DNA from 3 places in the Methylobacillus methanolivorans genome. Region 1 is predicted to be linked to each of the others. Evidence: predicted binding sites of a transcription regulator. Region 1 holds the regulator's gene; each other region holds the start of a gene.

Region 1 (7,684 bases):
GTACATTGGTGATCCGTGGCGACAAGCTGGTTGTGCGTGAAGATAAGGAAGGCTTTCAACACAGCACCTCTTATGGCAACCCAACCACTTTCAAGCAGAAGCGTGACGGCAAGAACGAATACATGGAAGGCAGTGGTCAGCGGATAGAGTATGATGGACGCATGGACAAGGTGCAGTTATTCACTAAGGCATGGGTCAAGCGCGGCGAGGATATCGTGCACGGCGACTACATCATGTATGACGCCAATGCTGAATATGCCGAGGTGATCAGCGGTGGCTCCCAGGCGGCGACACCTGCAACGCCTACAGGACGTGTGCGCGCCATTATTCAGCCCAAGAAGAAGCCAGCCACAGAGACTCCCTGAAACTGATGATAAGCGCAGTGGTCTGGTGATAAAGGGGCCAGGGTACTGTGTTTGATTAGAGATGGCATCGATAGATATTGCATAAATGAGTGAATTAATCGTAGAAGGTTTGCGCAAGAAATATAAGTCCCGCACGGTGGTGCAGGATATTTCGCTGCAACTCAATAGTGGTGAAGTGGTGGGCTTGCTGGGGCCAAACGGCGCGGGTAAAACCACCAGTTTCTACATGATGGTGGGCTTGGTCCCTCTGGATGGCGGACGCATTTTGCTCGACGGCAAGGATTTGAGCCGCATGCCTATCCATCAGCGTGCACGCATGGGATTGGCCTATCTTCCTCAGGAACCGTCAATCTTCCGCAAGATGACGGTGACGGAAAATATCCAGGCGATCCTTGAGTTGCAGGACATGACGGCTGAGCAGCAAAAGGAGCAGCTTGAATCTCTGCTGCAAGAGCTCCATATCACCCATATACGCAACAGCATGGCGGTGAGCCTGTCCGGCGGCGAGCGTCGCCGCGTGGAAATTGCCCGATGCTTGGCCACCAACCCCAGCTTTATCTTGCTGGATGAGCCTTTTGCCGGGATTGACCCAATTGCGGTGTTGGATATTCAGAAGATCGTACGTTTTCTGACTGAGCGTAACATCGGCGTGTTGATCACTGACCATAATGTGCGTGAAACATTGGGTATCTGTGATCGGGCTTACATCGTGAATGAAGGCCGTGTCTTTGCATCAGGCAAACCCGGCGAGATCATCCATAACGAAAGTGTCAGAGAAGTTTACTTGGGCAAGGATTTCCGCCTGTAGTCAAAGCAGAATTAGAGAGATGAAACAAAGTCTACAGCTAAAATTTTCCCAGAACCTGGCATTGACGCCGCAGTTGCAGCAGTCGATCAAGCTGTTGCAACTGTCTTCGCAGGAGCTTAACCAGGAGTTGGAGTCGCTGTTGCAGGCCAACCCATTACTGGAGCGTGTTGATGGCCCTGATGGTGCGGCTGAAATGTCGGAAAGTTATAGCCCCACACCGGATGTCGCGGTAGCTACGCCAGCTAGCGATACACCTGCGCCTGCGAGCGAAGATGTGCCACGTGTTGATGAATTTGGTGGTGGCGATGATTATTTTGAATCTTTCCAGGGCAGCAACCGCTGGGAAGAGGGCGGTTCCAACAATGATGATGACAATGACTTCAGCTTCCAGGAGGCAGTCAATCTCACCCTGCGCGAGCACCTGTTAAGTCAGATCAAGCTACTGCCGTTGTCTGAGCGTGACCAAACGCTGGCAATGGTGCTGGTGGATGCCATCAATGATGATGGTTACCTTGAGCAATCCCTGGAAGAGCTGGCAGAACTGATGCCGGAAGAGCTGGAAATAGACCAGCTGGAGCTGGAAACAGCGCTCAAGCATATCCAGAACCTTGATCCGCCCGGTATCGGTGCACGTAACTTGGCAGAGTGCCTTGCGCTGCAACTGCGTGCGCTGCCAGAAGATACGCCTTATGTTGATCTGGCCATCAAGGTTGCCGAGCAACATTTGCCCTTGCTCGCGAGCCGCGACTACACACGCTTGCGTAAGCTGTTGCATTGCGATGACGATGTGCTGAAAACCGTGCAGCAACTGGTGACCCAGCTTAATCCTCGTCCAGGCGGAGAGTTCAGCCATATCACCTCGGATCATTACATCCAGCATGAGATCGTGGTGAAGAAGATCAAGGGCATCTGGATTGCCAGCCTCAATGATGAGGTCGTGCCTAAGTTGCGTATCAATCAGCTGTATGCCGGTATCCTGAAACGCAACCGCGATAGTTCGAGTCAATATCTCATGAGCCAGATGCAAGAGGCAAAGTGGATGATCAAGAACATCCAGCAGCGCTTCTCCACCATCTTGCGCGTGTCGCAGGCGATTGTAGATAGGCAACGCAACTTTTTCGAGCACGGTGAAGTAGCGATGCGCCCATTGGTGCTGCGCGAGATTGCCGACGAACTTGGTTTGCATGAGTCCACTGTTTCACGCGTGACAACGCGCAAGTACATGCTCACACCACGTGGTGTCTACGAATTGAAGTATTTCTTCGGCAGCCATGTGGCGACAGAATCGGGCGGGGCGTGCTCTGCCACGGCGATTCGTGCGTTGATCAAGCAGATGGTGAGCGAGGAAAACCCGAAAAAACCACTGTCTGATAACCAGATTACCGACATCCTTGGCAAACAAGGCATAGTTGTTGCAAGAAGAACCATAGCGAAATACCGCGAGTCTCTACAGATACCCGCGGCCAACCAGCGCAAGTCGCTTTGATTTGCGCGTTTTTCAAGTAAGGAGAGCGTTATGAATTTGCATCTGACCGGACATCATCTCGACGTTACACCAGCTCTGCGCGAATATGTGCAGTCCAAGCTGGCCCGACTCAGCAATCACTTTGATCATGTGATCGACCTCAAGGTGACGCTGAGCGTGGAGAAGCTGGTGCAGAAGGCGGAAGCCACCTTGCATGTGCCGGGCAACGACCTGCACGCTGAATGCGGGGCAGAAAGCATGTATAGCGCGATTGACTCGTTGGCTGACAAGCTGGATCGCCAGGTAGTGAAGCACAAGGAAAAAGTCAGCAACCATAATCAGGCATCTGGAGGCCTCAAGCACCAGCAGGCAGTTGAATAACTCCCATTGAAATGCTGCAAAAGAGTGCCAGATCAATGATTCATGCATGGATTTGGTACTCTGGCAGCCAGTTTCCTCCCTTGTTTTCCTCCAAGGTATTAAGCACACATGGCTGAAATCAGTGTTACCCAGCTCTACAAGGATACGCGCCGCAAACTCAAGCTGAAATGGGTATCAGGGTTAGCTGGCGGTGATAACCCCCTCACGAGTGAAACGGTGACCAAGCCATCACTGGCCTTGGTTGGACACCTGAATTTTGTGCATCCCAACCGTGTACAAGTGCTGGGATGTGCCGAAATGGATTATTTGCGCAGTCTCAAGACGCGCGAATTGCTCCAGGCGATCAAGAATCTGTTTTCTGCTGACCTGGCCGCGATTATTGTCGCCAATGGCGAAGAGGCTCCGGATGAATTGGTGGCAGCCTCGGATGAATTTAGCACGCCCTTGTTTACCTCCCCGTTGCGTAGCCCTGGCCTGATGGATGTGTTGAGCCACTACCTTGCGCAAGCGGTTGCTGCATCGGAAAGCCAGCATGGTGTTTTTATGGAGGTGCAGGGCTTTGGCTTGATGATCAAGGGCACGCCAGCCATTGGTAAAAGCGAATTGGCGCTGGAGTTGATTTCACGCGGCCATCGGCTGGTTGCCGATGATATTGTCGATTTTTATCGTATTGCGCCTGACCGGCTCGAAGGGCGTTGCCCGCCGTTACTGCAGGATTTTCTCGAAGTGCGTGGGCTGGGCGTACTGAATATCCGTGCCTTGTTTGGCGATAACGCTGTCAAGCCAACCAAGCCCTTGGATCTCATCGTGCAACTGGAAATGGCCGATACCATGGTGCCGCTAGATCGGCTCAAGATTAAATCCCAACATGAGCAAATCCTCGATGTGAAAGTCCCCAAGGTGGTGATCCCGGTGGCTGCCGGGCGCAATATTGCGGTATTGGTCGAGGTGGCCGTGCGTAATCATATGCTCTTGCTGCGTGGCATCAACGGCACCAAGCAGTTCATGCAGCGCCAGCATCGTGAAATGGCGCGCACGGCAAGAAAGCTCAAACACCAGGCGGATTAATCCATGCAGCTCGTTATCGTTACCGGTCTCTCAGGCTCAGGCAAGAGCATCGTACTCAAGTTGCTGGAAGACAGCGGCTATTATTGCATCGATAACCTGCCTGCCACCTTGTTGCCACAAACCTCTGAGCACTTGAGCCAGGTGCAGCATGAGCGAGTGGCGATCAGCATTGATACCCGTAGTGCCTCACTGGAGGCCTTGCCTGGCAATATTCGCAAGCTCAAGAGCGAAGGCATCGATGTGCAGGTATTGTTCCTTGAGGCCAATGTCGAGACACTGGTCAAGCGCTACAGCGAGACGCGCCGCCGCCACCCGTTGAGCAACGACACCAGCACCTTGGCTGAAAGCATCAGCTACGAGCGCCATCTGTTGGAGCCTTTGGTTGACATGGGGTTGCGTATCGATACCAGCAACCTTAGCGCCAATGCCTTACGCCATTGGGTCAAGGAATTTGTTACCCAGAAAAATGGCGAGTTGATCTTGCTGTTCTCTTCTTTTGGCTTCAAGCATGGCATTCCGCTAGATGCGGATTATGTCTTTGACGTACGTTGCTTGCCCAATCCTTATTACGATGTCGAGCTCAGGCCGCAAACCGGGCAGGATAAGCCAGTGTGCGATTTTCTTGAGCAGCACGAGAGCGTGCACGATATGTATCACGATATTCGCCATTTCATTGAGCGTTGGTTGCCTGGCTTTATTGCTGATAACCGCAGCTACCTGACAGTAGCGATTGGTTGCACTGGAGGTCAGCACCGGTCGGTCTACCTAGCAGAGCGATTGGCACGTTATTTTCGCCATCAGCAACATCGTGTGCTGGTGAGGCACCGGTCATTGGAGCAGCATTAGCGTGGTCTGCAACATGCAGGTAGCCACATTGCCACAACAGGAAGCAAGAGCATGATAGGAATACTCATCATCGCCCACGGTACGCTGGGTGAAAGCCTGATTCACTGTGCAAGCCATGTCATGGGCTCGCGCCCGCCATTATTGCGGCAACTTGGTGTGGGCACTCATGATGATCCAGGCGGCTTGTTGCCACAGGCGCAACAGATGATCAGGGAGCTGGACGAAGGGCAGGGGGTGCTGATACTTTCTGATATCTACGGTGCCACGCCTTGCAACCTGGTGACCAATCTGTTGATTCCCGGCCATGTCGAAGGCGTAGCCGGGGTTAACCTGCCCATGCTGGTGCGTGCGCTCACCTACCGGCAGGGCAACAACATCATGACCCTGGTTGATAAGTCCATCAGCGGTGGACGTGACGGGGTCGTACATTTTTCCAAGGACGCATGTCAGCATCATGATTAAACAAGAAATAGAAATCATCAACAAACTGGGTTTGCATGCCCGTGCATCGACCAAGCTGACGCAGACCGCCAGCCAGCATGCCAGTGAAATCTGGATAGAGCGCAATGGCCGCCGGGTCAATGCCAAGAGCATCATGGGCGTGATGATGCTGGCGGCCAGCAAGGGCAGCAAGGTGACGCTGGAAACTAACGGCAGCGACGAACAGGCCGCCATGGATGCGCTGGTCAAGCTCATCAATGACCGTTTTGGCGAACCAGAATAATATCCATCATGTTTTTCCTCTCCCCTCAGGAATAACCCGATTATGGCCCAGAGTAACAAGGTCAGTTTCTCCATGCACGGTGTTGGTGTGTCCGGCGGCATCGCCATCGGCAACGCCCACCTGGTCACCAACGCCCTCGTGGAAGTGGTGCATTACCAGATCCCGAAAAAGGCCCTGGTGGCCGAGATTATCCGCTTCGAGAAAGCGCTGGAGCGCGTCAGGCAAGACCTACAGGCTGTGCGTGAGCAATTGCCCGCCAATGCCCCGGCCGAGCTGGATGCCTTTATCAACACGCATTTGATGATTCTCTCCGACAAGCACCTGTCGGAAGAGCCCAAGGCCATCATCGAGCAGGAGCTGTGCAATGCGGAATGGGCCTTGAAGCAGCAGATGCAGGAGCTGGTGGCGCAGTTCGAACTGATCGAGGATGAATACCTGCGCGAGCGCAAGCAGGATGTGGTGCAGGTGGTGGAGCGCATCATCAAGGTATTGCTCGGCCATCCCAGCGAGGCGGTGCGGCCCGATGAAAGTGCGCAGATCCTCGTCGCCTACGACGTATCTCCTGCCGATGCCATCCAGTTCAAGCATCACCATTTTGCCGCCTTCATCACCGATGTTGGCGGTGCCACCTCGCATACCGCCATCCTGGCACGTAGCCTCAGCATTCCTTCGATTGTGGCGTTGCATCGCGCCCGCGATCTGATCCGCGATGGCGAGTTGATTATCGTCGATGGCAACCATGGCATCGTCATCGTCAACCCGGACAAGGATACCCTGGCGGAATATCGCCTGCGGCAGGAAGAATGGGAGCTGGAGCAGCAAAAGCTCAAGCGCCTCAAGCTGACCAAGGCCGTGACGCTGGATGGTGTTGAGGTTGAGCTGCATGCCAATATCGAGGTGCCCGCCGACGTGGCCAAGGCCAAGGCGGTGGGCGCGAGCGGCATAGGCCTGTACCGCACCGAGTTCCTGTTCATGAACCGGCGCGAGATGCCGGACGAGGAGGAGCAGTTTGCAGCCTATCGTACCGTGGCGGAAACCATGAAGGGCATGGCGGTGACGATACGCACGCTGGACCTGGGTGCCGACAAGCAGATGAACCCGGATGCTGCACGTAGCTGCACCAACCCGGCCCTAGGCTTGCGCGCGATTCGCCTGTGCCTGTCCGAACCGCAGATTTTCCATACCCAGTTGCGGGCCATTTTGCGTGCCTCACATTATGGCAAGATCAAGATATTGATCCCCATGCTCTCTTCCCTGTTCGAGTTGCGCCAGACCGTGACTCACTTGGAACGCGCCAAGGAGAGCCTGCGGGCGGAAAACATCCCCTTCGATGAAGAGATCAAGCTGGGCGGCATGATAGAGATTCCCGCCGCGGCCATTAATGCCGAGGCATTCGCGCGCGAGCTGGATTTCCTCTCCATCGGCACCAATGACCTGATCCAGTATTCATTGGCCATCGACCGTACCGATGACTCAGTCTCCCATCTTTACAAGCCCGCGCATCCTGCCGTGCTCAAGCTGATCGAGATGACGATCAAGGCAGGTAACAAGCTGGGCAAGCCGGTTTCCGTCTGCGGCGAGATGGCCGGTGACCTGCATTTCACCCGCTTGCTGCTCAGCATGGGTTTGCGCCAGTTTTCCATGCATCCCTCTCATGTGCTCACCATCAAGCGCCAGGTGCTGCAAACCGAGCTGGAGGCCATTATCCCGCTGACGCGCAAGATCATGAATGCCTACGATATCGACAAGATCGAACCTTTGCTGGAAAAACTCAATCAATAGTTCATCTATTGCTGTTTCGGTCATTTATTGTTGAAGGGAATGCACCATGACCAACTTGATTCCAGTGCCCAGTGCCGACGAAAAGAATATCGCCGTCGTCACCCATCTCGGCGGCACGGTATTCAGCGTGTTTCCTGCGCTTATCGTCTGGTTGCTGAAAAAGGATAGCAGCCCCTTTATCGCCGAACAGGCGCGCGAGGCGCTGAATTTCCAGATCACCCTCTTGATAGGTTATGCCATCAGCT
Region 2 (7,684 bases), on a different contig from region 1:
CCATATTGACAGTAATGCCCCCCGGCCCCAAATCTTGTGCCAGGGTACGTGTGAGTGACAACAAGGCCGCCTTGGCAGCAGTGTAATCGTGATAAGGCACTACCGGGTTCTGGAACAAATTGGTGCCGATATTGATCACCCGCCCCCAACCCTGTGCACACATGCCAGGCAAGGCCGCCTGCACAGTATTCAACGCGCCCTTCACCACCCCATCGAACTGTTGCTGCAGGCTTTCCCAGCCAAGATCGGCAGCATGAGCTCGGGCATCGCCATTGAACTTGAAATCCGGCAGCGCATTGTTGACCACCGTCGTCACTGGCTGAGCGAAATGTGCCTGTGCCTGCTCCAGCATGCAACGCACAGCCTTTGCATCGCTCACATCCGCACCTATCGCCAATGCACGTTCAGGCGCTTCAGCCACGAGCCTGGCCGCGGCAGCCTCGCTATGAAGATAATTGATGACGACCCTTGCACCCTGATCGAGGAAGGCACGGGCAATATGCTGGCCCAGCCCGCGTGCGGCACCGGTGACGAGCACGACTTGGTCTTGAATACGGAGTTGTGGGGCTGATGGATTGTTCATGTCATTCCTTTGCAGTAAATCATGACAAAGGAAGACACCGCAGCCAGGGCTGCGACAGGCATTCCTCCGCCAGTATGATCTGGATCAGGTATACGGGTTTGCTCTCAGCCCTGTGGAAACCATTCCATCAGGGCACCCCGTGCCGAAAGGTTGAACCATAGCACGGAATATGAACGATTCACATCCAATGCATTGTGAAAATCGTGATGAAAGTCGTTATAATCCGGCACCAGAACGGCCACTTGCTATTGGCCCGTTCAATCCTGGGGGAGCCGATCACGGCTGAGAAATGGCAATGGGCCATGACCCTTAATACTTGATCCAGATCATGCTGGCGAAAGGAAGGAAGTACCGCATCGGGTTTGCGTACTCCTTGTCGTTCGTTGATTACAGGAGTCACCACAAGATGCTCAGTACACAAGCCACGCTCGCTTGGCTGATTTTTTTCGCCGCCGCTTTCGCCATTCTCGGCATGGCTTACTCGCGCCGTTATCGCGGTAATCTTGAAGAATTCATCGTCGCCCGCAACAGCCAAGGCTCCATTGCCAGTGTCATGGTGCTACTCGCCTCTTCCCTCGGTGCATGGATATTGTTCTCGCCAGCTCAAGCGGCTACCTGGGGCGGCCTCACCGCGGTGATCGGCTATGCCCTTGGCGCGATGTCGCCGCGCATTGCCATGATCCCGCTCGGCAAGCGCATGCGTGAACTCATGCCCAATGGCCACTCCCTTACCGAGTTTCTCATCGCGCGCTATGGCAAGCCAATGTATCTGCTCGCACTCAGCATCATGCTGTTTTACCTATTTATCGCCATGAGTGCGGAGATCACCGCCATCGCCAAGATGGTGACCATCCTTGCGCCAGTGCCGCTCTGGGCCACGGCAGCCATCGTGCTCGGCTTCACGTTGCTCTACACCACTTATGGTGGCTTGCGTGCCTCTATCTTCACCGACAAAGTGCAGATCGTCATCATCATCCCGCTGCTGGCAGCACTGGTATTTATTGGCTGGAAAGCAACCGGTGGCGTGGTGCCTGTCATGGACAAGCTGCGCGAAACCGCACCGCAGCTCATCGACCTACACGATATTGGTGGCATCAAGGCCGGGCTGACCTTCTTCGTCGCCATCCTGCTCACCGGCATCTTTCATCAAGGCAACTGGCAACGCATTTACTCTGCGAAAGACATCCCTGCCATGCGTAACGGCTTCCTGCTGGGTGGTTTGCTGGTCGTGCCATTCATCTTCATCATGGGCTTGTTCGGCCTGGCCTTCATGGCGATGACACCACAAGGTGATAGCTCGGTAGCGCTGTTCAGCGTGGTCATGCCCAACATCCCGCTTTGGCTGGCCATTGCGCTGATTCCACTCGGTATATCCCTGGTGATGTGCAGTGCAGATAGCGCGATCAGCGCGATTTCAAGCATTGTGGCTGTGGATATCGGGCGAGTGATGCCTAAGCGTAGCGCTTCGAGCTTGATGCGATTGTCACGCTGGCTAGTGCTGCTGGTCGCAATCCCGGTGTTGATTGTTGCTGCACAGGGCTACAGCGTGCTTTACCTATTCCTGCTCGCCGACCTGCTATGCTCGGCGGCGGCTTTCCCGGTCTTTTTCGGCCTGTTCAGCCGCTCGCATACCGGGCGAGAAGCGGTCATGGGCACCATTGCCGGACTGGTCGCAGGATTGTCCATGTTCCCCACGCCAAATGAACCCGCGACCCACTTGCTAGAATCCTTCCTGCTGGCGGCCTTGACCCCCGTAGCAGTCATTACCATCACCCGCCTGCTCAAACGTCGCAAGGAACACTTCGAGCTTGCTTCGTTGACACATGCAAGCCGCAGGCTGGATCAAGAGCAACTCTAACGACCCTAACAACTCAAAGGGCGAGCGCAGCGATTGGGCATCGCTGCGCTCGCCCTTGATATTATGTGAAGTGAAGTATTAAATCAGGAACTACAAGACAGCATCGAGCATCCAGCCTTGTGCTTGGCCCAATCCGGTCGCAAGGCAGCAAAGCGCTCCTTGCCTGGCTGTTCGTCGTAAGGCTGGCGCAACACTTCCAACAACTCTTCTATCAAACTGTTATCACCAGCATCTGCCAGATCGATGGCTTGTTGCGCCAGGTAGTTGCGCAAGACATACCGCGGGTTGACACGGTTCATGGCCTCTTTCCTGGCTATTGGGTCACGTCCATCTGCAACCGTTGCCTGGCTATATTGCTTGAGCCAATCACTGAACCTGGGCTTGAAGGTTTCCCATAGTGCATCGCTATAGGCCCCGCTTTCCAAGATGTCCAAGTCTGGCTGGGTGGCTTCGATCAAGGCCAGCTTGCGGAAAAATTCGGTCATGTCGATCTCGGCCTGGGTCATGAGATCGAACACTGCGGTGAACAAAGGCTCATATTCATCGCGCCACTGGCTAAAGCCAAATTTGGCAGCCAACACGGCACCCCACTCTTTGTTGTAAGCCTGGTCGAATAGCATCAGGCCTTCGTCGTAAATTTCCCGCTCTGGCTTCAAGGCATACAACGCTTGCGCCAAGCGCTCCAGATTCCAGCGGGCAATCTCGGGCTGGCGACCAAAACAATAACGACGGCCTGCGGCATCAGTGGTATTGGGCGTCCAGCCAGGGTCGAAGTTATCCACCCAGCCGTAAGGGCCATAATCAATAGTAAGGCCGAGAATCGACATATTGTCGGTGTTCATCACGCCATGGACAAAGCCCACGCGCATCCAGTGTGCGACCAGGCGCGCAGTGCGTACACAGACAATGGCAAACCACTCGGCTAAACGCTCATCTTCGGGGAAATCAGCCAACTCAGGAAAATCACGGTGAATAGTGAAATCCACCAGCGTTTGCAGCGTTTGTTTATCCTGGCGCATGGCAAAAATCTCGAAATTGCCAAACCGGATAAATGAGGGCGATACACGGCATACGATTGCGCCCTTCTCAGCCTGCGGGTTGCCGTTATAAAACATATCGCGAATCACAACATCACCGGTCTGCACCAGGCTCAGGGCACGCGTAGTGGGAATGCCAAGATGGTGCATCGCCTCGCTGCAAAGAAATTCGCGTACCGATGAGCGCAACACGGCACGGCCATCCGCCATACGTGAATAGGGTGTCACGCCCGCGCCCTTGAGTTGTAACTCCCAGCGCTGACCCTGGCTGTTTACTACCTCGCCAAGGCTGATCGCGCGGCCATCGCCCAACTGCCCGGCCCAATGTCCAAACTGGTGACCTCCATAACACATGGCATAAGGTTCCATGCCTGGGATAAGGCCATTGCCAGCCAAAGCATTCACCCAGGCCGGGGACTTAATGTCTTCCTCACTCAAGCCCAGTGCCTGCAACATCTCGGACGAATAAGCCAGTAACTTGGGAGCGGATACCGAAGTGGGCATCACACGTGACCAACAGGCGCCATACACCTGACGCAACTGGTTAGTAGTATCCGGGTCACCAGGCAAATCCCGCAGGAAACGGTTATCAAAAGTAGGCATCATCACAGTGGGGATTTCATTATCAAAGGTCATATAGAATGACAGCGTTGCCTATTGTATGTTCTCTGCTGAGATAAATTAAGTTGGCAGGCTGCACAATAAATAGGCAATAGCAAATTCCACATGATATAACAACCGTTTAGCCAGCTCATGCGCATGCTGCCCACAAAGTTACCCACAGAAATTGTTGAGCTAGTACTACTTTCATCAGAACCATGGGAATATGGCAATGTCTCTGCAACATCCACCTGGATATTGAAAAGCGATGATTCCATTTTCCATTCTTGATCTCTGCCCTATTGTGCAAGGTAGCACGCCAGCAGAGGCCTTCAGCAACTCCGTCGCGTTGGCCCAGCTTGCCGAGGAGCTAGGCTATCGACGATTCTGGCTGGCAGAGCATCATAATATGCCGGGCATTGCCAGTGCAGCCACTTCTGTCGTGATTGGTCACGTTGCCAGCCACACTAGGACAATACGCATCGGCGCTGGCGGCATCATGTTGCCCAACCATGCGCCACTGGCGATTGCCGAGCAATTCGGCACGCTGGAATCCATCTACCCTGGGCGCATCGACCTTGGGCTGGGTCGTGCTCCCGGTAGCGATATGACCACAGCGCGCGCTTTGCGACGCGACCTGCATGCCCATGGGGAAGATTTTCCGGACTTAGTCGCAGAGCTCCAGCATTACTTCGCCCAGCCCCAGGCGGGCCAAAGCATCCGTGCAGTGCCTGGAGCCGGATTAAACATCCCCCTGTGGATATTGGGCTCTAGTTTATATGGTGCTCAATTTGCCGCAGCACATGGCCTGCCATTTGCCTTTGCTTCGCATTTTTCACCCACGTTCCTGCTACAGGCACTTGATACCTATCGCCGCAATTTCCAGCCATCAGCCTCGTTGAATAAGCCTTATTTCATGGTCACGGCCAATATCCTGGTAGCCGATACCGATGAGGAAGCGCGCTATTGGTTCAGTTCGCAGCAACAAGGCTTTACCAACTTGCATCGTGGCACGCCGGGCCAACTGCCACCACCCGTAGATGATATTGAGCAATACTGGACACCTGCCGAGAAATTAAGCGTCGAGCGCATGTTGGCTTGCTCGCTGGTTGGCTCTGCTACCACCGTAAAGGCCGGGTTGAGGAAACTACTGAATGACCTCATGCCTGACGAATTAATGGTGACTGGCCATGTGTTTGACCTCGCAGTACGCTTGCAATCATATCGTGCCGTTGCCACCATTCGCGAACAACTGTCCACAGAATGAAAAAAGCCAGGCAATAAGCCTGGCCAGGGGCATGTATACCACTAGGTGTTAATACAGGTGATGTTGATCCTGCTGGCGTTTACGCCTGCTGATCAACCCCATCACGCCTAGCCCCAATGCCAGCATGCCATAAGTGCTAGGCTCAGGTACTGCGGTGACCACCACACCATCGAGGAAAGAACCATAGGAAGGTGCATTCTGTGGCTCAATCGAAGTGAACTTGAGCGTGGTAAGCGCATTAGAAGCTACCAGATTGCTGAAGTTATAGATCACCCATCCGCTGTGAGAGGTAACTGAAGTTGCAACCACCTGGTTCCCGCCCCAATACACTTCCAGTGCGCTATTAAGCCCCCCCGGAGTATCGGAACGGCCTGAGTAGGCAAAGCTCAAGTTATAAAGCTGCCCTGTTGTTGTCGACAAATCCTGCCAGATTGAAGTCAGGTTGGTAGAGTTCAACTCCAGATATTGCTCGCCATCGTATGCAGTATTGAACGCTGACCAACCACCATGATCGCTGCCACGCTGTATCTCAAACAGACCGTCAGAGTACCAGCCAGTCACATTAGCCAGTTGCTCATAAGCACCCGAAATAGTATCGGCCTCAAAACTACCATTCACCACGATATTCGCTGCATTTACCCCGCTACTTGCAGCTAGTAGTGTTCCACAAGCTACCATCGTCAATTTATTCATTTTCTCTTCCTTCTCACATTAAACATGCTTAAGAAAATTACATAAGCCCAGCTATGAGCGCCAGGTTGGATGAGCATGCATGGCAGCCAAACTCCCCACTGTGCGATACCGAACATAACTTAATGATTTATAGGAAAATTAGCCCAATCGGACTAATGCAGGGAAATTGAGCGCTCAAGGTTAAATTGATCGGCATATACTGAATTGCAGCACCTTGGCTGGAGGCTATATGGATATACCGCTCACCCCACATCACAACACCTTGATCAATGCACTGCCACTGGTAGATCAGGAGCAACTAATAGCAAGCCTGGAGCCATACTCCATGCAGTTGGGTGATGTGTTGTACGAATCGGCACAAGTATTGAAATATGTGTATTTCCCGGCCGATGCTATCGTGTCATTGCTCTACGTGATGGAAAACGGCGCATCCGCAGAAATTGCCGTTGTCGGTGGTGAAGGCATGGTGGGCACACCCGTGATCATGGGCAGCAACACCTCATCGTGCCGTGCCGTGGTGCAAAGCGCAGGATATGGCTATCGCATCCGCGCCAGCACGCTCAAGCATCTTTTTGATCACAGCCATACCGTTGCGCATTTACTCCTGCGATACACCCAGGCATTGATCACGCAAATAACCCAGACCGCCGTCTGCAACCGTCATTGCGTGCTGGAGCAACAGCTTTGCCGCTGGCTATTGCTCAGCCTCGACAGGCTACAGAAAACCGAATTGATCATGACGCAGGAACTGATCGCCAATATGCTGGGCGTCAGGCGTGAAGGCGTCACGGAGGCTGCTGGCAAGCTACAGCGGCAAGGCTTGATCAGCTACAGTCGAGGCCATATTCATGTGCTGAACCGTTCCGGCCTGGAGCGCATGGCATGCGAATGCTATCAGGTCGTCCGCCAGGAATACGCCGCGCTGTTGCATGCATGAGGCCTAGAACACAGCCTCGGCAGTGTTATTACGATCAATGATTTCGCGAATGGTGTTGCCCTGCTCGCATTGTGCGAAGTGACACTCCTTGTCCAACATATTGTCAGGACAACCGCTCAACAACGGGCAATGACCGAACAATTCAGCAATCCAGTCAACGAAAGCCCTGACTTTTGGAGACAAGTGCCGATTATGCAGATACACCACTGAAATCGGGTGGCTGGAGGGCTGCCACTGCGGTAAGACTTCTATCAACTCACCAGATTCAAGATGCGGTAACACCATGTAGCGCGGCACCTGAATCAAGCCAAAACCTTGCTGCGCACAGGCAACATAGGCTTCACTATCGTTGACGGCTACCTTCCCTGTCATTTTCACCTCGGTCACATGGCCATCGACAACAAAATCCCAATCCATGTTCCGCCCGGTGCGGCTGGAGAAGTAATGCACGGCATGATGATGCTGTAAATCTTCCAAGCTCTGTGGCACACCGTGCTGCTCCAGATAACGCGGAGCAGCACAAGTCACGAGATGAAAAGCACCGATACGTCGCGCCACCATGGTCGAATCCTGTAATTCACCAACACGCACCACGCAATCAACCGCCTCCTGCACCATATCCACCGGGCGATCGCTCATGCCCAGCACCAGCTCTACATCAGGGTAGCGCGTATAAAAATCACACAGTTTGGGAATAATAATCAAGCGC
Region 3 (7,684 bases), on a different contig from region 1:
TCATCGAGAAACGTGGTGTAGTTGAGGCCAACGCCTACATAAGGACGGAGCGTTGCCTCTGGCCTGAAATGATATTGAAGGCTCAGGATGGGTGGCAGGTGCTTGGTTTCACCAGCATGGCTACCATTGACATTGATCTGGTGTTTGAAGGCCAGCCCGCCGAGTAGGTCAATTGCCCAGTTCGGTGTAATGAAGTAAGCAATATTGAAGGTGGGGCCTGCACGATTATCGATCGACAGGTTGGCAGTGTGATCAATGATCGCCCCATTGTCAGATTTGGGTGCAATCAGGGAAACACCGGCACGTAGTTGCCAGGGAGATAAGGCGCCTATATCAGCGCTAGCGGTGATGGGCAGTAAGCTGCCAACAAAGAGGGCCAGGGGTAAAGATTGCTTGAGCATGTATTGTCCTTTTGTAATTATCGAAATAATTGCAAAAGTGCCAGCCATTGGTAGAGGTATTGCACTTAGCAATACGTGTTTACGCATTTTGCATGCCATTTTTAATTTATTGATTTTATTGTGATTAATTGTTTTTGTGCCGCTTATATTTCAGCAGATTGCTGATTTTCTGCTGAAAATGATGATGTTGTTATAAGGACGTAAAAAAACAGCACCTGGCATGGGTGCTGTTTTAATTGGTATTACCACGCAGGGTGAACTTAAATCCAGGGATGGCGAGGTGGCTTGGCTTTGTTCAAGGCGTAATTGCCTACCGCATAATACTTCCAGCGCACTGGGTCATGCAGGGTGTGGGTGCGTGCATTGCGCCAATGGCGATCGAGGTTGAACTGGCCCAGGGTGGAGCGTGTGCCAGCCAGCTCGAACAGTTTGCTGCCAGCAAGCAGGGCGGTTTCTGTGCTCAGTACCTTGGCTTCTGCCACGGCGATGGAGGCCGCGGCCACCGTGTCTTCATTCGGTTCGCGCTGGGCAATATCAAGGAACTCGCCAGCACGGCGCAACAGGGCATCGGTGGCGTGTACGCGGATCTGCAGATCGCCAATATCGCGGATGCTTAACGGGTCTTCGTAACCATGTTCCTGTTGTGTGCTGTCTATCCATGGGCGGGTGTGGTTGCGCACGAAATGGATGGTGTCGCGCAGCGCGGCGCGGGCAATGCCGGTATCCACCGCGGCCTGGATGATCTGTGCCACCGGGCCCATGCTGGTAGGGCGATCGAAAGCTAGGTGGTGCAGCAGGATGTAATCCGCAGGCACAAAAATGTTTTCCAGGATGGTGGTGCCGCTGGCCGTAGTACGCAGGCCGAAGCTGGACCAATCATCAATGATGGTCAGGCCGGGCGTGCCTTTTTTGACGAAAGCAACAATGGTGTTGTCATGCTCGTTCTTGGCAATCACCGGCACCCAATCGGCGAGCAACGCGCCAGAGGAGTAAAACTTCTTGCCCGAAAGCAAGTAGCCGCCTTCAGTTGGCGTGATGCGCGTCAGCACGTCATTGACGCTCTTGGTGCCGACCTCGGAAAAGGCATTGCCGAAGCGTACGCCCTTGAGCACCAGGTCAAAAAAGAATTTTTTCTGCCATTCGGTGCCATCCAGGCGTATGCCTTCCACCATATAGAGGTGGTTCTGTGGAATCTGGCCGATGCTGGGGTCGGCTTCGGAGACGATGGCGATAACTTCCGCCAGCGTGGTGTTGGAGACGGCAGCACCGCCGTATTCCTTGGGCACGGTGATGCCCCACAGGCCGCTTTGCGAGAACAGGTCAAGCTCGGGCTTGGGCAGGCGGCGCTCCGCATCGCGGATGGCGGCTTCCTTGGCAATCTCTGCCGCCACCTGGTGCGCCACTGCTATCGCCTCGGCATCGTTCTTGATGATGTGCGCAGGCGGTCTTGGCAATGCCTGCTCCTGGGATTCTTCTATTGCTAATGATGTCGTTGTCATGGCTAGCCTTTCAATGATGAACTCAATAGTCGGTATACGACGATGTTGCATCAGGCTTGCATATAGCGTGCCATGGAATAAAGTCATTAAAAATCAACAGATAAGAAAATAACGTGTTGTATTCCCTCATGCGCAAGCAGCAGTTTGCTGCCTGGCTGCTGATTATCCAGCAGTCCTCGACAGAGATTAACGGTGCCTCTTCAGCAGTAGCTAGTCTGGGTTGCTGGTATAGCAGCACATTTTCAGCATTCAGTCTGCTTAGCAACAGGGTGAATTGCTTGAATATTTTAATAAGATATTGAATTAAAAGTAATTGTATCGCTGGCACACTTGCTGCTATCTACTTATTGTTATTTGCGGATCAGAAAAACACCGCATTTTGGAATAAGTGGACAGGAGCAGGCATGAGTAAAAAATTGAAACTGGTGGCCGTATCGGGAAGCTTGAGCAGCCCATCGCGCACCACCGTGCTATTAAATGCCATTGTGGCTGAGTTGCAGCGCAAGCTGCCCCTGGAGGTGCATCTCATCGAGTTGCAGAAGCTGGGGCCATTGCTAGGCGGCAGCCTGAGCCGCCTGGAGCTGCCGCAAGCTGCGATCAAGGACATCCTCAAGATAGAAGAGGCTGACCTGCTGGTCGTTGCCACCCCGGTCTACCGCGCCTCCTTTACCGGCCTGTTCAAGCACTTGTTTGATTTTGTTGGCCACGAAAGCCTGACCAACATCCCTGTGCTGCTTGCCGCTACTGGCGGCAGCGAGCGCCATGCCTTGGTGATTGATCACCAGTTGCGCCCCTTGTTCAGCTTCTTCCAGGCCTTGACCCTGCCATTGGGTGTCTATGGCAGCGAGGCGGATTTCGAGACGCTCGACCTAGGTGGTTATGCGATTGCCAGCGAAGCCCTGCATGAGCGTATTGCGCTCGCGGTAGAGCGAGCATTGCCTTATCTCGCCGTGTCATCTCAGACCATCGCTTCTGCGGCAAAGGCCAGGGCATGAGCAAGACCATACGCTTCAGCGCTTTTGAAAGAGGTGGCGTTGAGTTTTTGTCCCAGAGCCTGCCATCTCTATCACAGGTTAGCGTCACTATGGTTTTGCCTAATGCCGATCAGGAGACCTGAGATGAGTGCACGAACCCGGGCGTTTCCAGAGGCGGCAGGGTCGCTGCATGCTGAACAGCAATCGGAAGCGCTGTTGCGCGTGAATGACATCGAAGTCATTTATGACGGAGCCATCCTGGCTGTGAGCGGTGTTTCGCTGGCTGTACCGAAGGGTAGCATCATTGCCCTGCTGGGCGCCAACGGCGCGGGCAAGAGTACTACGCTGAAGGCGATTTCAGGGCTGGTGCGCGCCGACCGCGCTGACATCAGCCGCGGCAGCATTCACTTCAAGGGCCAGCTCAGTACAGATACGTCGGCCAATCTGCTGGTGCAGCAGGGCATCGTGCATGTGCTGGAAGGCCGCCATGTGTTCCCTCACCTCACGGTAGAGGAAAACCTTATCAGCGGTGGCTTTGTGCGACGACCCGGCCGGCCGGCACTGCAAGCCGGGCTGGAGCGTATTTATGCCTGGTTTCCGCGCCTGAAGGAAAAACGCAAGGTGCAGGCAGGCTACACCTCGGGTGGCGAGCAGCAGATGGTGGCCATCGGCCGTGCCCTGATGACCAAGCCTTCGCTGGTATTGCTGGACGAGCCCTCCATGGGGCTGGCACCGCTGATCGTGGAGGAAATCTTTGACATCGTCAGCCAACTCAACGCCCAGGAAAACGTCAGCTTCCTGGTGGCTGAGCAAAACATCCCTGTAGCGCTTAAACATGCCCATTACGGCTATGTGCTCGAAACCGGCAAGGTGGTGCTTGCAGGTAGTGCAGCAGCCCTGCTGCAAGACAGTGCTTTGCAAGATGCCTATCTAGGCAAGAAGCAATGAATATTTAAGTGAGTCAACGACATTAATTGAAAGGATACATCATGAGCAGCAATCGCAAGGAAGACATCAAGTTTGCCTATTGGGTGCCCAATGTGAGTGGCGGCCTGGTGGTGAGCAAGATCGAGCAGCGCACCAGTTGGGATATTGATTACAACATCAAGCTGGCGCAATTGGCAGAGCAGAATGGTTTTGAATATGCCTTGAGCCAGATTCGCTTTACCGCAGGTTATGGAGCGGAGTTCCAGCATGAGCCAGTCGCATTTTCCCATGCCTTGTTGGCAGCCACGACCAAGCTTAAGGTGATTGCTGCCATTCTTCCTGGCCCATGGAACCCGGCGGTGGCAGCCAAACAGTTGGCAACGATAGATCAACTAACCAAGGGCCGTATTGCCATCAATGTGGTTTCTGGCTGGTTCAAGGGGGAGTTTCAGGCGATTGGCGAGCCATGGCTTGAGCATGATGAGCGCTATCGCCGCTCAGAAGAGTTTATCCGCGCCCTGAAGGGAATCTGGACAACGGATAACTTCACCTTCAAGGGTGATTTCTATCGCTTCCATGATTACACGCTGAAACCCAAGCCCTACAACACCAATCCGCACCCGGAGATTTTTCAAGGGGGTAGTTCTCGTGCCGCGCGCGACATGGCATCCAGGGTATCTGACTGGTATTTCACCAATGGCAACACGGTAGAAGGCATCAAGGCCCAAGTGGATGACATCCGAGCTAAGGCTGCTGCCAATGGTCATCAGGTCAAGGTGGGGGTCAATGCCTTCATCATTGCGCGCGATACAGAAGAGGAGGCACGTGCAGTGCTGAAGGAAATCATTGATAAGGCTGACCCGGAAGCCGTCAATGCCTTTGGTGATGCTGCGAAGCAGGCAGGCAAGGCCAGCCCTGAAGGCGAAGGCAATTGGGCAAAATCAACTTTTGAAGACCTGGTGCAGTACAACGATGGGTTCAAGACCAACTTGATTGGCACGCCACAGCAAATTGCAGAACGTATTGTTGCCTTGAAAGCCGTGGGTGTTGACCTGGTGCTATCTGCCTTCCTGCATTTCCATGAGGAAGTCGCTTATTTCGGTGAAAAAGTCTTGCCGCTGGTGCGTGAACTGGAACAAAAACAGGTCGCATTGGCTGCTTGAAGCAAGGAAATGCATATGGCAAGCAATACCTTACCGCACTGGCTGATTCAGCATGCGAACACGCAGCCACATCGTGTGGCGTTGCGTTACAAGCAATTGGGCATCTGGCATGAACAGCACTGGAAATCGCTGCATGAAGAAGTGGCGCAATTAGTGGCAGTGCTAGGCCAGATCGGATTTGAGCGTGGCAACACGCTGGTATTGCTGACGCATCCACGGCGAGAGGCCTTGCTACTCTCGATTGCGGCGCAATGGTTGGGTGGCATAGCCGCGCCATTGGATCCATCAATGGAAGAGGATGCGCTTGCCTTGCTGCTGGCGCACCTGGCACCCGCATTTGTATTTGCCGAGGGCCAGCAACAGGTGGAGCAAACCTTGGCAAGTAGCCCTCAAGGTGTGCGTGTGATTTATGCCGAGGCTCGCGGCCTTGCAGGGCAGCAACCATCGTCATTACGCCACTATTCATCGTTGCTGACAGGAGGCAGTTTGATAGCTTGTGAACCCGTGTCAGAGGCCGGGCAGACTGCGTTTGCGCTATATCGTGTTAACGGCGAACGTAGCGTGCAGGTGGAGCATTTTCGACATGATGAGCTGTTGGAAGAAGGGCGCCAATTGGTATTGGCCGAGCGTCTCGGGCGCTACGAGGAGGCTTTTGTTGCTCGCGTGTTTGCCACCAGTGGCCATCTACGTTACTTGTTGTCACCATGGCTGACGGCGGGATTTACGCTCAATTTTCCCGAGAGCATCGTCACAAGAGATACTGATAGGCGTGAGCTTGGGCCTACGCTGGTTGTTGGCACGCGAGAAACCTATCTCAGGCTTGAAGCCATGATCAGGGAGCGCCTGCCACTGCCAGATAGTTGGCTTGGTCGGGTGGTGACTTATGCCTTGCATCGGGATGGGACGGTGTTACAGGGTTTTCTTGGATATTGGCTAATAAGGCGCCCCTTGCGTGACGTCATCGGTTTTAGCCGAATCAGGGTGCCATTGCTGATAGGCCCGGCCTTAACGGCAGACTCAGTGGCCTTTTTCAAGAGCCTGGATATCCATATCCGCACCTGGGATAAGGTCGCCAACTGGCGTACCTTGCCAACCACGACCACCAGGCAAATTCCAACCGTGCACGATGACCTGGTAAGCACTGTAAGGAGAGCATCCTGATGACAGCCCCTTTGCTTGAGTTGCAAGATATTTCCCTTTCCTTCAAGGGTGTTAAGGCAATCAGCGATATTAGCTTTACTGTGAAACAAGGCGAGATATGTGCGTTGATTGGTCCGAACGGAGCGGGCAAGAGCTCTTTGCTTAACATTATTAATGGTGTCTACCAGCCTGACATCGGGTATATCCATTTCAATGGTGCTAGTCATCGCAAGATGCGTGCGAATCTTGCTGCAACACAAGGTATCGCGCGTACTTTCCAGAATATTGCCTTATTCAAGAGCATGACGGTGCTCGATAACGTGTTGACTGGCCGCAATCTGCAAGTGAAAAGCGGTTGGCTGGAACAGGCCTTGCGTTTTGGTCGCGCAATCCCGGACGAAAACGTACAGCGTCGCAAGGCAGAGGAAGTGATTGATTTTCTGCGTATCAATCAGTGGCGCAACAGTATTGTGAGCACCTTGCCTTATGGCTTGCAGAAACGCGTAGAGCTTGCTCGTGCCTTGGCCTCGGAACCGAGGTTGCTGCTCTTGGATGAACCCATGGCTGGCATGAACAGCGAAGAAAAGGCCGAGATGAGTGGTTTTATCCTGGATACCCAGCGTGAGTTCGGCACCACCGTGGTGTTGATCGAGCATGACATTGGCGTGGTAATGAATCTCTCTGACCATGTGGTGGTGCTGGATTATGGCCGCAAGGTTGGCGATGGCACGCCCGATGAAGTGCGCAATAATCCGGAGGTGATCGCCGCCTATCTTGGGGTAAAACATTAAGAGTGATGGATAAGGAAATGAAATAATGGAATTTTTCCTTGAGGTTTTGGCGGGTGGCCTGCTCGCTGGCCTGATGTACTCCCTGGTGGCGATCGGCTTTGTGCTGATCTACAAGGCCTCGGGCGTATTCAACTTTGCACAGGGCGCCATGGTGCTGTTTGCCGCGCTGACTTTTGTCAGCCTGCTGGAGCGCGGCGTGCCATTCTGGGCGAGCTTTGCCATCACCTTATTGGCGATGGTGGCGCTGGCATGGGGCATAGAACGCGTAGTGCTGAGGCCCTTGGTCAACAAGCCGCCGATCACGCTGTTCATGGCTACCCTGGGCCTGAGCTACATCATCGAGGGGCTGGCGCAGTTTCTCTGGGGTGCACAGGTGCACGGCCTGGAGCTGGGCATCAGCGATGAGCCGCTGGAAGTCGGCGGGCTGCTGCTATCGCAGTTCGACCTGTTTGCCGCCACCACCGCTGGCGTACTGGTGTTGCTGCTGTCTTTGCTGTTCAACAAAACCAGGATGGGGATTTCCCTGCGTGCAGTAGCAGATGACCAACTGGCGGCGCTATCAGTGGGCATCAAGTTACAGCGGATATGGATGATCGTTTGGGCAGTGGCGGGCTTTGTCGGTCTGGTGGCTGGTCTATTGTGGGGCGCTCGCTTGGGTGTGCAGTTCTCATTGTCGCTGGTCGTGCTCAAGGCCTTGCCGGTGTTGATTATCGGAGGATTCACTTCCATCGGTGGCGCGATAGTCGGCGGCCTGATCATAGGCGCATCGGAAAAGCTGGCCGAGGTCTA

Evidence for each region. Region 1 encodes sigma-54, which starts transcription at its own class of promoters, with help from an activator protein. Its sites were predicted from a motif close to TGGCACNNTTCCTGCT; they were not measured.
Region 2: LG202_RS06360 (LLM class flavin-dependent oxidoreductase) is a predicted target of sigma-54. The motif match lies at 4,136-4,151, and genes of this name have one in related genera.
Region 3: msuE (FMN reductase) is a predicted target of sigma-54. The motif match lies at 2,223-2,238, and genes of this name have one in related genera.

The regions. Positions count from the first base shown of each region.
Region 1 covers NZ_BAAILT010000003.1:113,851-121,534, reverse strand. Annotated here, with positions in the region: gene lptA (lipopolysaccharide transport periplasmic protein LptA) at 1-365, shown strand, start outside; gene lptB (LPS export ABC transporter ATP-binding protein) at 451-1,173, shown strand; gene LG202_RS09445 (RNA polymerase factor sigma-54) at 1,193-2,659, shown strand; gene hpf (ribosome hibernation-promoting factor, HPF/YfiA family) at 2,690-3,019, shown strand; gene hprK (HPr(Ser) kinase/phosphatase) at 3,128-4,087, shown strand; gene rapZ (RNase adapter RapZ) at 4,091-4,933, shown strand; gene LG202_RS09425 (PTS sugar transporter subunit IIA) at 4,985-5,395, shown strand; gene LG202_RS09420 (HPr family phosphocarrier protein) at 5,388-5,657, shown strand; gene ptsP (phosphoenolpyruvate--protein phosphotransferase) at 5,700-7,439, shown strand; gene LG202_RS09410 (DUF4870 domain-containing protein) at 7,486-7,684, shown strand, end outside.
Region 2 covers NZ_BAAILT010000002.1:1,086,405-1,094,088, forward strand. Annotated here, with positions in the region: gene LG202_RS06345 (3-oxoacyl-ACP reductase) at 1-583, opposite strand, end outside; TPP riboswitch at 628-733, opposite strand; TPP riboswitch at 839-943, shown strand; gene LG202_RS06350 (sodium:solute symporter family protein) at 990-2,441, shown strand; gene LG202_RS06355 (protein adenylyltransferase SelO) at 2,525-4,081, opposite strand; gene LG202_RS06360 (LLM class flavin-dependent oxidoreductase) at 4,347-5,345, shown strand; gene LG202_RS06365 (PEP-CTERM sorting domain-containing protein) at 5,394-6,038, opposite strand; gene LG202_RS06370 (Crp/Fnr family transcriptional regulator) at 6,268-6,975, shown strand; gene LG202_RS06375 (LysR family transcriptional regulator) at 6,979-7,684, opposite strand, start outside.
Region 3 covers NZ_BAAILT010000002.1:617,951-625,634, forward strand. Annotated here, with positions in the region: gene LG202_RS04110 (OmpW/AlkL family protein) at 1-401, opposite strand, end outside; gene LG202_RS04115 (SfnB family sulfur acquisition oxidoreductase) at 662-1,987, opposite strand; gene msuE (FMN reductase) at 2,305-2,895, shown strand; gene LG202_RS04125 (ABC transporter ATP-binding protein) at 3,019-3,822, shown strand; gene sfnG (dimethylsulfone monooxygenase SfnG) at 3,864-4,964, shown strand; gene LG202_RS04135 (AMP-binding protein) at 4,980-6,125, shown strand; gene LG202_RS04140 (ABC transporter ATP-binding protein) at 6,125-6,895, shown strand; gene LG202_RS04145 (branched-chain amino acid ABC transporter permease) at 6,921-7,684, shown strand, end outside.